DNA from 3 places in the Klenkia sp. AC732 genome. Region 3 is predicted to be linked to each of the others. Evidence: riboswitches for the same ligand, from Rfam matches in the RefSeq annotation. Region 3 holds a riboswitch; each other region holds the start of a gene.
What was found. A riboswitch is a leader RNA that binds a small molecule or an ion and turns the genes downstream of it on or off. The one in region 3 is predicted to bind cyclic di-AMP.

Region 1 (3,261 bases), on a different contig from region 3:
GGTGAGCGCGATGCCGCGGGTGACGTCGTGGTCCAGGTGGTCGGCGACGACGTCGGCCAGCGGCCGGTCGACCAGGTCCCGGTAGAGCCCCGGGTCGCGCAGCCGGGCCTCCAGCTGCGCCGCGCTGGGCAGCGGCTCGACCAGGGTGGGGGAGAGGTCCTCGGCGAGCTCGGCCAGCCGGCCGTAGAAGCGCTGCCAGCCGTCCCACTCGGCGTCCGAGCCGGTCAGCGCCCGGAAGGACTCCGCCGTCGCGCGGCCGGGGTCCCGCTCGACCACCAGGGCCCGACCGCCCAGCAGCGTGGCGGAGCTGACCGCGCGGTCGGCCAGGGCCAGGTCCAGGCCCAGGTCGGCGCAGATCCGGTCGGGCAGGAGGCTGACCAGGTAGGAGTACGCCGACAGTCGGACGTCGACGCCGGGGAACACCCGCTCGCTGACCGCCGCGCCGCCCAGGCCGGCCCGCCGCTCCAGGACCAGCACCGAGCGTCCGGCCCGGGCCAGGTAGGCCGCGGCGACCAGGCCGTTGTGCCCGCCCCCGACCACGACGACGTCGTACCTGCTGCTGGTCCCGGGCGGAAGGGTCACGCCAGCTCCTTCTCGTAGTAGCGGGACCACTCGTCGGGCTCGTCCCGGTAGTGGCCGAAGGCCTCGATCGGGCGGTACCCGGACCGCTCGTACAGCGCGATCGCCTCGTGCTGCAGCGGCCCCGTCTCCAGGCGGAGCGTGCCCCAGCCGCGCTCGCGGGCGACGTCCTCGAGGCCGGTGAGCACCAGCCGGGACAGCCCACGCCCGCGTGCTGGAGGTGCCACGTACATCCGCTTGAGCTCGGCGACGCCGGGCTCCAGCGGCCGCAGCGCGCCGCAGCCGACCGGGGTCCCGTCCTCCTCGGTCAGCAGCAGGACCACGGCGACGTCCTCGGCGGTCGGTGGGGTGCCGGACTCCCCTCGCCCGTCGTAGCGGTCCCGCAGCTCTGCCTGCTGGGCGTCGGAGAGGGCCTGGACCCGGGGGTCGGACCACGTGGTCGGGGAGAGCGTCGGCACGCCGGTCATCCTGCCCGCTGGACGTCCTGCAGCAGGCCCCACACGAACCGGGTGCGGACGCCGCGTGGCAGGTGCAGCTCGTCCCGGGTGGGCACCTCGGCGTCGACGACGGTGGCGCCCTCGACGGCGCCGACGTCGTCCACGACGTGTTCCCAGACGCGCAGGTCGTCCACCGTGGCCGGCGGCACCGTCGAGCCGGGCGCCCGGACCAGCTGGGTGCGCAGCACCTGACCGTCGGGGCCCGCGACGACCTCCCAGCGCAACTGCGGCCACAGCGGCAGCGGCCACCGCCGGACGAGCAGGGGCAGGTCGCCCCAGGCGCTGGCGGTCTCCTCCTCCGGGGGGCCGAGGACGGCGGTGAACGCCGCGCCGCCGCGGGGTCCGCCCGGTGCGTGCTGGAGGGCCTGCCACCGGGTGTGCGCGGCGTGCGCCTGGGCCCGGGTGGCCTCCACTCGGGGGAGCGCGTCGGCCACCAGGTCGGGTCGGAGGTCGCTCATCCGGCGTAGCAGGACCAGGCAGAACTCGCGGCGTGCCAGTCCCCGCACGGAGTCAGCTCCTCACCCGTTGTGAGCGTGTCCACACGACGCGCATGAAGATGTCCACAAAAGCACCCCCGCCGGTTGTCATGACTACGTGACCGACCTACGGTCGGCCAGTCCGGACGGATTCATCCGTCGCCCTCCCTGGGTGACACCGACCGGACGCCGCCGAACCGCACGCCCCTCGCGCACCACACCGGAACACCGTCCGACCCCCGGGTCGGGCACCGAGGAGCAGCGGACCGGGGACCCACCGCAGCACTGGGGTGAAGCACTCCCGACCCACCCAGGGTCGGACGTGCCGGGCGACCTTCCCGTCCGAATCCGTCAGCTAACCCGGTAGGCGGCTCGTTGGAAGAAAGGACCACCCGCCTCACATGGCGAGTTCGAGCATGCCCGCGCGCCGTCCCGCCCTCCGCGGACGTCGCGCAGCGATCACCCTCTTCGCCGCCGCCGGGGTCGTCCTGACCTCCACGCCGGCGCTGGCCGCCCCCGACGCGCCGGCCACCACCGAGTCCGCCCCGGCGAGCGAGCCCACCACCGCCGCCGAGGCCGCCCAGCTCATCGCCGCCAAGGGCCACGAGCTCGAGGTCGTCACCGAGGACTTCAACACCGCCCGCGAGGAACTGGCCGCCGACCAGGCCGCCGCCGCGCAGGCCGCCACCGACGCCGCCGCCGCGCAGCAGGCCTACTCCGGGGCCCAGCAGTCGGTCACCTCGGTGGCCCGCACCGCCTACACCGGCGGCAACCAGCTCAGCTCGCTGCAGGCGATGCTGACCAGCGGATCCGCCGGTGAGTTCGTCGACCAGATGACCACGCTGGACCAGCTCTCCGCGCACAGCACCGAGGTGCTCGACGCCGCCCAGTCCGCCAACGACTCCGCCGCCGCCGCGCAGCAGACCGCCGAGCAGACCGCTGCCGACGCGCAGGCCCAGCTGGACAGCGTCACCGCCCAGCAGGCCGCGCTGAACAGCCAGATCGCCGACTACCAGGCGCAGTACTCCGCGCTGTCGGCCGCCGAGCAGCAGGCCGCCCAGGCGGCGGCCGCAGCCGCGGCAGCGGCCGCCCCGGCTGCCACCAGCAGCTCCTCGTCGTCGGCGTCGTCTTCCTCCTCGTCGTCGTCGTCGAGCCGATCGGCGCCCGCCTCCGAGGAGGCGTCCGGCGGCTCGACCGTGGTCGCCAACAGCGCTGCCGCCCAGATCGCCGTCGACACGGCGATGGCCCAGCGCGGCGACCCGTACGTGTGGGCCGCCTCCGGGCCGAACAGCTTCGACTGCTCGGGTCTGGTGCAGTACGCCTACGCCGCGGCCGGCATCTCGCTGCCGCACTCCAGCCGCATGCAGGCCTCGATGGGCCAGGCCGTCTCCCGCGCCGACCTGCAGCCCGGTGACCTGATCGCCTTCTACAGCCCGGTCAGCCACATCGGCATCTACATCGGCAACGGCCAGATGGTGCACGCGCCCACCTCGGGCGACGTCGTCAAGGTCGCCAGCATCGACACCATGGGCAGCATCACCGCCATGCGTCGCCTCGCCGGCTGACCCACCCGCTGCACCACGACGCCCCGGACACCGCCTGGTGTCCGGGGCGTCGTGCTGTCGGGGGCCTCGTGCTGTCCGGCGCCTCGTGCTGTCCGGGACACCCCGGCGGGAGGTCGGTCACACCCGGGGACCCGGAGCGGCCCC
Region 2 (3,261 bases), on a different contig from region 3:
GGGCTGGGCCACGTGGGCCTGGCCCTGGACCGCCAGACGATGCTGGCCGCGGACGGCCGGGCGGGCGCGGTCGTCGTCCGCACGCTGCCGGCGGACCAGGTGCTGGGCATCGGGCGGCCCAGCCTGGCCACCCGGGACGCCGTGGACGTGCCGGGACCCACGGCTGGTGCGCTCCCGGTCGAGTGCGGCAACCCGGTGTACCCGGCCAGCTACGACGGCAGCCGGTCCTGGGGCGGGTACCCCAACGGGCTGATCCCGCCCTCGGCCATGTGCCCGCTCGGGGTGGGCGGCCACACGCTGCGGTGCGACGCCGCCGCGGCCTGGCGCGCGCTGTCGGCGGCCTTCGCCGGGCAGTTCGGCGCCCCCCTGTGCATCACCGACTCCTACCGCAGCTACGCCGGCCAGGTGACCCTCTACGGCCAGAAGCCCGCGCTGGCGGCGGTGCCCGGCACCAGCAACCACGGGTGGGGCCTGGCGGTGGACCTGTGCGGGGGCGTGGAGTCCTTCGGGACGACGCAGTACGTGTGGATGGCCGCCAACGCCGGCCGCTTGGGCTTCGTGCACCCGACCTGGGCAGACCAGGGCAACGGGCGCGAGGAGCCGTGGCACTGGGAGTACGCGGCCACCTGACCGTTCGCGCCACCGGAATTGTCGGTGGTGCGTCCTAGCGTCCGCGGCGACGGACCGACCGGTCCGGCGACCGTTGCCAGGAGGCTCCCGTGCTCATCGACTGCGACACCTGCACCGTCCGCGGCCAGGGGTGTGACGACTGCGTCGTCACCGTCCTGCTCGGGGCCCCGCCGGGGTGGCGGGGGAGCGACCCGACCGTGGTCCCGATGACGCGGCGGCCCACGCTGGCAGACCGCCTGGGCGACCGTCGGGACGCTGTGGGGGCCGCGCCCGACGAGGTGGTCGCGGGGCTGGGCGCCGCGCTGGTCTCCGGTCCCGCCGGGAGCGGGCCCGACACGCCCGGGGTGCAGGGTGACCGGGCTCGCGGGGTGGTCGTCGAGCTGGACGACGTGGAGCGTCGGGCCGTCCGGGCGTTGGCAGAGGTTGGCCTGGTCCCGCCGCTGCGGCACCAACCCCCGACGAGCCGCGAGGTGGGCTGAGAGCCAGCCGGGGCCGCGTGCGTCGGATCTGGCAGGACCTGTCGACCGACGGGTGTCCCTCTTGACACATGGTCGACCCGATCGGGCCCGATGTGACTCGTTGTCTCGGTCCGGTCACGCCCGTACGGTGTCCTTCGTCCGGTCGGGCACACGTCACCTCATCGGGTGACCTCGGCCGGTCACCGCCGAACTGCTCGTCCCCCGGGGCGGGCGGACCGGGGACCCACCGCAGTCCTGGGGTGAGTTCTCGCGCGGGCCACCTCGGTGACCCGCACGCGCCGATCCCGGTCGGAGCGCAGAGATAGGGCGTCGTCTTCCACGCCCGAACCCGTCAGCTAACTCGGTAGGCGGTCAGACGTGGAAGAAGGAGCTCGCGCGCCCGTGGCGTCCCCCAGCCCTGCCCTCGGACGAGACCGGTCCACCCCCTCCCGCCACCTCGGCCGCGGGCTGCTGATCGGCGCGGCGGCGAGCCTGGTGCTCACCGCCCTCCCCGGCACCGCGACGGCCGCACCGGATGCGGCCCCGACCGGGGCCACCCAGGCCACCACGCCGGAGCAGGCCACCGAGCTGGTGACCGAGGCCAACCACCAGCTCGAGGTCGTGACCGAGCAGGTGAACGAGGCGCGGGTCCAGCTCGCCGACCAGCAGGCCGCGGCTGCCACCGCCGACCAGGCCGTCGCCGACGCCGCCACGCAGCTGGCGAGCCTGTCCGCGCAGATGGACCAGGTCGCCCGCAGCGCGTACACCACGAACCCCTCCAGCTTCAGCGCGCTGATGACCAGCTCCTCCCCGGAGGACTTCCTGGCCCAGGTCAGCACCCTGGACGTCATCGCCGGGCACACCAACGACCTGGTCGACCGGGTGGCCCAGGCCGCCCAGACCGCCGCCGACGCGCAGTCCGCCGCGGACACCGCAGCCGCGGCCGCGCAGCAGGGCCTGGACGCGGTCACCGCGCAGCAGACCCAGCTCCAGGAGCAGATCGCCACCTACCAGGCCCAGTACGAGGCCCTCACCGCCAGCCAGCAGCAGCAGGTCGTCACCGCGCACAGCGGTGCCGAGGTCACCGCCCCCACCACGGTGGCGGCTGACAGCGAGCTGGCCCAGGCCATCGTGGACACCGCGATGGCCCAGCGCGGGGACTCCTACGTCTGGGGAGCCGGCGGGCCGGACAGCTTCGACTGCTCCGGGCTCACCGCATACGCCTACGCGGCCGCCGGCGTCTCGCTGCCGCACTCCAGTGCGTCGCAGGCCCGGATGGGCAACGCCGTCTCCCGCGGGGACCTGCAGCCCGGTGACCTCGTGTACTTCTACAGCCCGGTCAGCCACATCGGCATCTACATCGGCAACGGGATGATGGTCCACGCGCCCACGTCCGGTGACGTCGTGAAGGTCTCCAGCGTGGACATGTCCGGCTACGCGGGCGCGCGCCGGCTCGTCTGAGCCGCACAGCCGCGGCGGCTACTGTCCCGGCCGTGAGTCCCCGTCGCCTCGCGCTGGGAACGGCGCTCGTGCTCGGTGCGGCCCTGGTCGTCGTGCTGTGGCTGCGCATCCCGTGGGAGGCCACCCCGACGGTCACGGACCCCACGGCCGGGTTGACCGCCGACCAGGTCTCCCGGGCCGACGCGTTCGCCGGTGCCCTGCGCCCGGCATCCCTGGCCAACACGGCCCTGTCACTGCTGGTGGCCGGGGTGCTGGGCCTGACCCGCGCGGGGTCCCGGCTGGTCACCGCCGCTGCCCGGCCGCTGGGCGGCGGCTGGGTGTGGCAGGTGCTGCTGGGCACGGTCGCGCTGTCGGTCGTGGCCCGGCTGGTGACGCTGCCGTTGGCCGGGTACGGCGAGGTGGTCCGGCACCGGTACGGGCTGTCCACCCGCAGCTGGGCGCTGTGGGCCCGGGACGTCGCGGTCGACACCGCGATCACGGCCGCGCTGACCGCGCTGGGCCTGCTGCTGCTGGTCTGGCTGGCGCGCCGGGCGCCGCGGACCTGGTGGGCGTGGGCCGGGGCCGGTGCCGCCGGGCTGGTCGTCGTCGGGTCGTTCCTCTACCCGGTGGTCATCGAACCCGCGTTCAACTCCTTCACCAGCCTCCCCGAGGGACAGCTGCGCACCGACCTGCTGGAACTGGCGCAGGAGTCCGGGGACCCGGTGCAGGACGT
Region 3 (3,261 bases):
GAGGACGGTCCCGCGCGTCCGGGTGCCGGTCATCCCCCGGCGAAGAGCTCCACGGCCGCCGCGCTGAACGCCGGGACGTCGTCGGGGTCGCGGCTGGTGACGAGGTTGCCGTCGCGGCACACCTCCTCGTCGACGACGGTCGCGCCGCCCCGCCGGAGGTCCCCGCGGATGCTCGGGTAGGACGTCAGCGTGCGCCCGGAGAGGGTCTCGGCCTCCAGCAGCGTCCACGGGGCGTGGCAGATCGCGGCGACGGGCTTGCCGGCGTCCATGAACGCCTTCACGAAGGCCAGCGCGTCGGGGTCCTGGCGCAGGGTGTCGGGGTTGACCGCACCACCGGGCAGCAGCAGACCGTCGTAGTCGTCGGCGGAGACCTCGCCCACCAGGGCGTGCACCGGGAAGGTCTCACCCGGGTGGATGTCGCCGTCCACGGACTGGACGGTGCCGTCGGTGACGCCGTCGGGGACCGACAGCAGGTGGGTGGTGGCCCCGGCGGCGTCCACGGCAGCGCGGGGCTCCACCAGCTCGATGCGCTCGACGCCCTTGGCGGCGAGCACGGCGATCGTCTTGCCAGTCAGTTCAGCCATGCCCCGGGGCATGCCCAGCAGAGCTCGGGAGGGAACCCGGGCTCAGTACCAGTTGACCGCCTGCGAGTGGCTCCACGCGCCACAGGGGCTGCCGTAGCGGTTCTCGATGTAGATCAGCCCGGCGTCGATCTGGCGGAAGCCGTTGTCGGTCTTGGCGATGCCGGTGCCGGCCCACGTCGAGTTCAGGAACTGCGGGATGCCGTACGCGGTGGAGGTGGGGTTCTGCGCGTCGGGGTTCCAGCCGGACTCCTTGCCCCACAGGTTCTCCAGGCAGGAGAACTGGCTGGCGTCCCCGCCGAGCTGGGCCATGGCGTAGTCGTGGAACTCGGCCGGGCCGGCGGCGGCCGCGGCGGCCTCCGCGTCGGCGGCGGCCTGGGCCAGCGCGGCGGCCTGTGCCTCGGCCTCGGCGCGGGCGGCGGCCTCGGCGGCAGCGGCGGCCTGGGCGTCCAGCACGGCCTGGTCGGCGGCGGACTGGGCCTGGGCGGCGGTGACCTCGTCGGCCTCGCGCTGGGCGCGGCTGGCCTGCAGGGAGCCCAGGTGCGCGCTGACCTCGGCCGGGCCGTCGGCGGCGGTCGCGGTGGCGTCGGTGAGCCCGAGCTGCTGGGCGACGCTCGCCGCCTGCGAGACCGTGGGGGTGGCGGCGTCGGCCTGCGCCTCCGCGGATGGACCGCCGGTGAGCAGCACGTTGACCAGCACGCCACCGACGGCCGCGGCGGCCAGGTACACCGCGGCCCGGCGGGCCGGGGGACGACGGTGCCGGCCGCGCGCGACCGCAGCGACGGTCTGCTCGGCGGACTCGACCGTGGCGACGGTGGGGCCGTCGACGGGAGTCGGGGCGGAGCCGGTCCTCGGGGTGGGGACGTCGTCCGCGGGGAGGACCACCTCGGCGGCGGGGCTCTCGGGGACGGCGGGCAGTGCGGAGTGACGAGCGCTCATGCGGGTGGGGCGGGTCCTTGTCTTCCGTCGGCCGCCTACCGGGTTAGCTGACGGGTTCGGGCGGGAAGACGCCCTACCGTCCCGGCCGCTGACGCGGTCGGCACGGATTCACCCCAGTGCTGCGGTGGGTCCCCGGTTCGCCGGTGGTGCTCCGCCCGCGGTGGTGCTGCGGGCGGCCGTGCTGTGGCGACTCGGCGGCGTCCGGGTCGGTCCTCCCCGGGTGGGGACGGTGGTGCCGACCGGACCGGCCAACCGTACGAGGGCATGTGGAGTGCTGACAAGACAGCGCGTCCGGATTCACACACCTCGTGCAGCGTGTGGTTTGCCACACACCCAGAGCGACCGACCCGCCGCCCTCAGGGCAGCCGCCAGACCGCCGTCCGGCGGGCGACGTCGACCCCGCTGTCGGGCACCTCGTAGCCGGCGACCTCGACGAGGCCGTCGGGCAGCTGGGACCGGCCGGGGTCACCGACCAGGACGGTCGCCCCGCCGACCCAGGCGGTGAACAGCCACGGCCGCACCCGGTCGGCCATCCGCAGGTCGTAGAAGACGTCGCCGGCCAGCACGACGTCCACCGCCGGCAGGTCGCCCTCCCCCGGCTGCCCGTCGAGGACGTCGCCGACCGCCTCGACGACGGTCACCCCGTTGGCGGCGGCGTTGAGCGGGGTGACCGCGAGGGCGTACGGGTCGACGTCGCTGGCGAGCACCCGCGTGGCACCGGCCAGGGCCGCGGCGATGGCGACCAGCCCGCTGCCCGACCCCAGGTCCAGCACGGTGCGCCCGGCGACCAGACCGGGGGTGTCCAGCACGTACCGGGCCAGGCCCTGCCCGCCGACCCAGGCCGCGGCCCAGAACGGCGAGGCCTCCCCCGGTCCCGTCCCGCCGCTCTCGCGCTCGTCCTCCATGGCCTGCCACAGCACGGCGACGTCATCGGCCAGGTGCAGCGCCACCTCGGGCACCAGCGGTGGGCGGACCAGACGGGTGTGCCGGGCGAAGAAGCCCGCGGGGACGGTCACCGGTGCATCCTCCCCGCCCGCACGGACCCCCTCGACAGTCACCGCTGACTGGTAGCGTCCGTGGCCGTGAGCACCCCGGGCACCCCCGACCTGACCGGCCGCACGATCGTGATGTCGGGAGGCAGCCGCGGCATCGGGCTGGCCATCCTGGTCGCCGCCGCCCGGCGCGGCGCGAACAGCGTGCTGCTGGCCAAGACCGACCAGCCCGACCCGCGGCTGCCCGGCACCGTGCACACCGCGGTGGAGGAGATCACCGAGGCCGGCCGGGAGACCGGGGCCCGGGCGGTGGCCGTGGTCGGCGACGTCCGCGAGGAGGCCGACGTGCAGCGAGCCGTCGCCACCGCGATCGAGACCTTCGGCGGGCTCGACATCGTGGTCAACAACGCCAGCGCGCTGAACCTGACCCCCACCGCCGAGCTGTCGGCCAAGCGGTACGACCTCATGCAGCAGGTCAACAGCCGGGGCACCTGGCTGCTGACCAGGACGGCACTGCCGCACCTGGCCGCCTCCCCCGACGCCCAGGTCCTCACGCTGTCCCCGCCGATCGACCTGGCGCCGCAGTGGCTGGGCATGGCACCGGCCTACACGCTGAGCAAGTACGGGATGACCCTGCTGACCCTCGGGTTCGCCGCGGAGCTCGCCGGTCAGGGCGTGCGGGCCAACTGCCTGTGGCCCCGGACCACGATCGCCACCGCCGCCGTCGTCAACGTCATCGGCGGCGAGGA

Region 1: it holds a riboswitch for cyclic di-AMP, as region 3 does, so the genes downstream of both, AC0IVP_RS07645 (C40 family peptidase) here and AC0IVP_RS16590 (aggregation-promoting factor C-terminal-like domain-containing protein) in region 3, are expected to answer to the same signal.
Region 2: it holds a riboswitch for cyclic di-AMP, as region 3 does, so the genes downstream of both, AC0IVP_RS04180 (C40 family peptidase) here and AC0IVP_RS16590 (aggregation-promoting factor C-terminal-like domain-containing protein) in region 3, are expected to answer to the same signal.

What each region holds. Positions count from the first base shown of each region.
Region 1 is NZ_CEEDOS010000012.1:43,027-46,287, reverse strand. It holds gene AC0IVP_RS07660 (phytoene desaturase family protein) at 1-582, opposite strand, end outside; gene AC0IVP_RS07655 (GNAT family N-acetyltransferase) at 579-1,046, opposite strand; gene AC0IVP_RS07650 (hypothetical protein) at 1,043-1,582, opposite strand; cyclic di-AMP (ydaO/yuaA leader) riboswitch at 1,792-1,938, shown strand; gene AC0IVP_RS07645 (C40 family peptidase) at 1,954-3,117, shown strand.
Region 2 is NZ_CEEDOS010000006.1:50,939-54,199, reverse strand. It holds gene AC0IVP_RS04190 (D-alanyl-D-alanine carboxypeptidase family protein) at 1-630, shown strand, start outside; gene AC0IVP_RS04185 (hypothetical protein) at 837-1,109, shown strand; cyclic di-AMP (ydaO/yuaA leader) riboswitch at 1,283-1,474, shown strand; gene AC0IVP_RS04180 (C40 family peptidase) at 1,491-2,549, shown strand; gene AC0IVP_RS04175 (M48 family metallopeptidase) at 2,582-3,261, shown strand, end outside.
Region 3 is NZ_CEEDOS010000037.1:13,897-17,157, forward strand. It holds gene AC0IVP_RS16585 (type 1 glutamine amidotransferase domain-containing protein) at 30-584, opposite strand; gene AC0IVP_RS16590 (aggregation-promoting factor C-terminal-like domain-containing protein) at 627-1,520, opposite strand; cyclic di-AMP (ydaO/yuaA leader) riboswitch at 1,558-1,657, opposite strand; gene AC0IVP_RS16595 (class I SAM-dependent methyltransferase) at 1,877-2,536, opposite strand; gene AC0IVP_RS16600 (SDR family oxidoreductase) at 2,603-3,261, shown strand, end outside.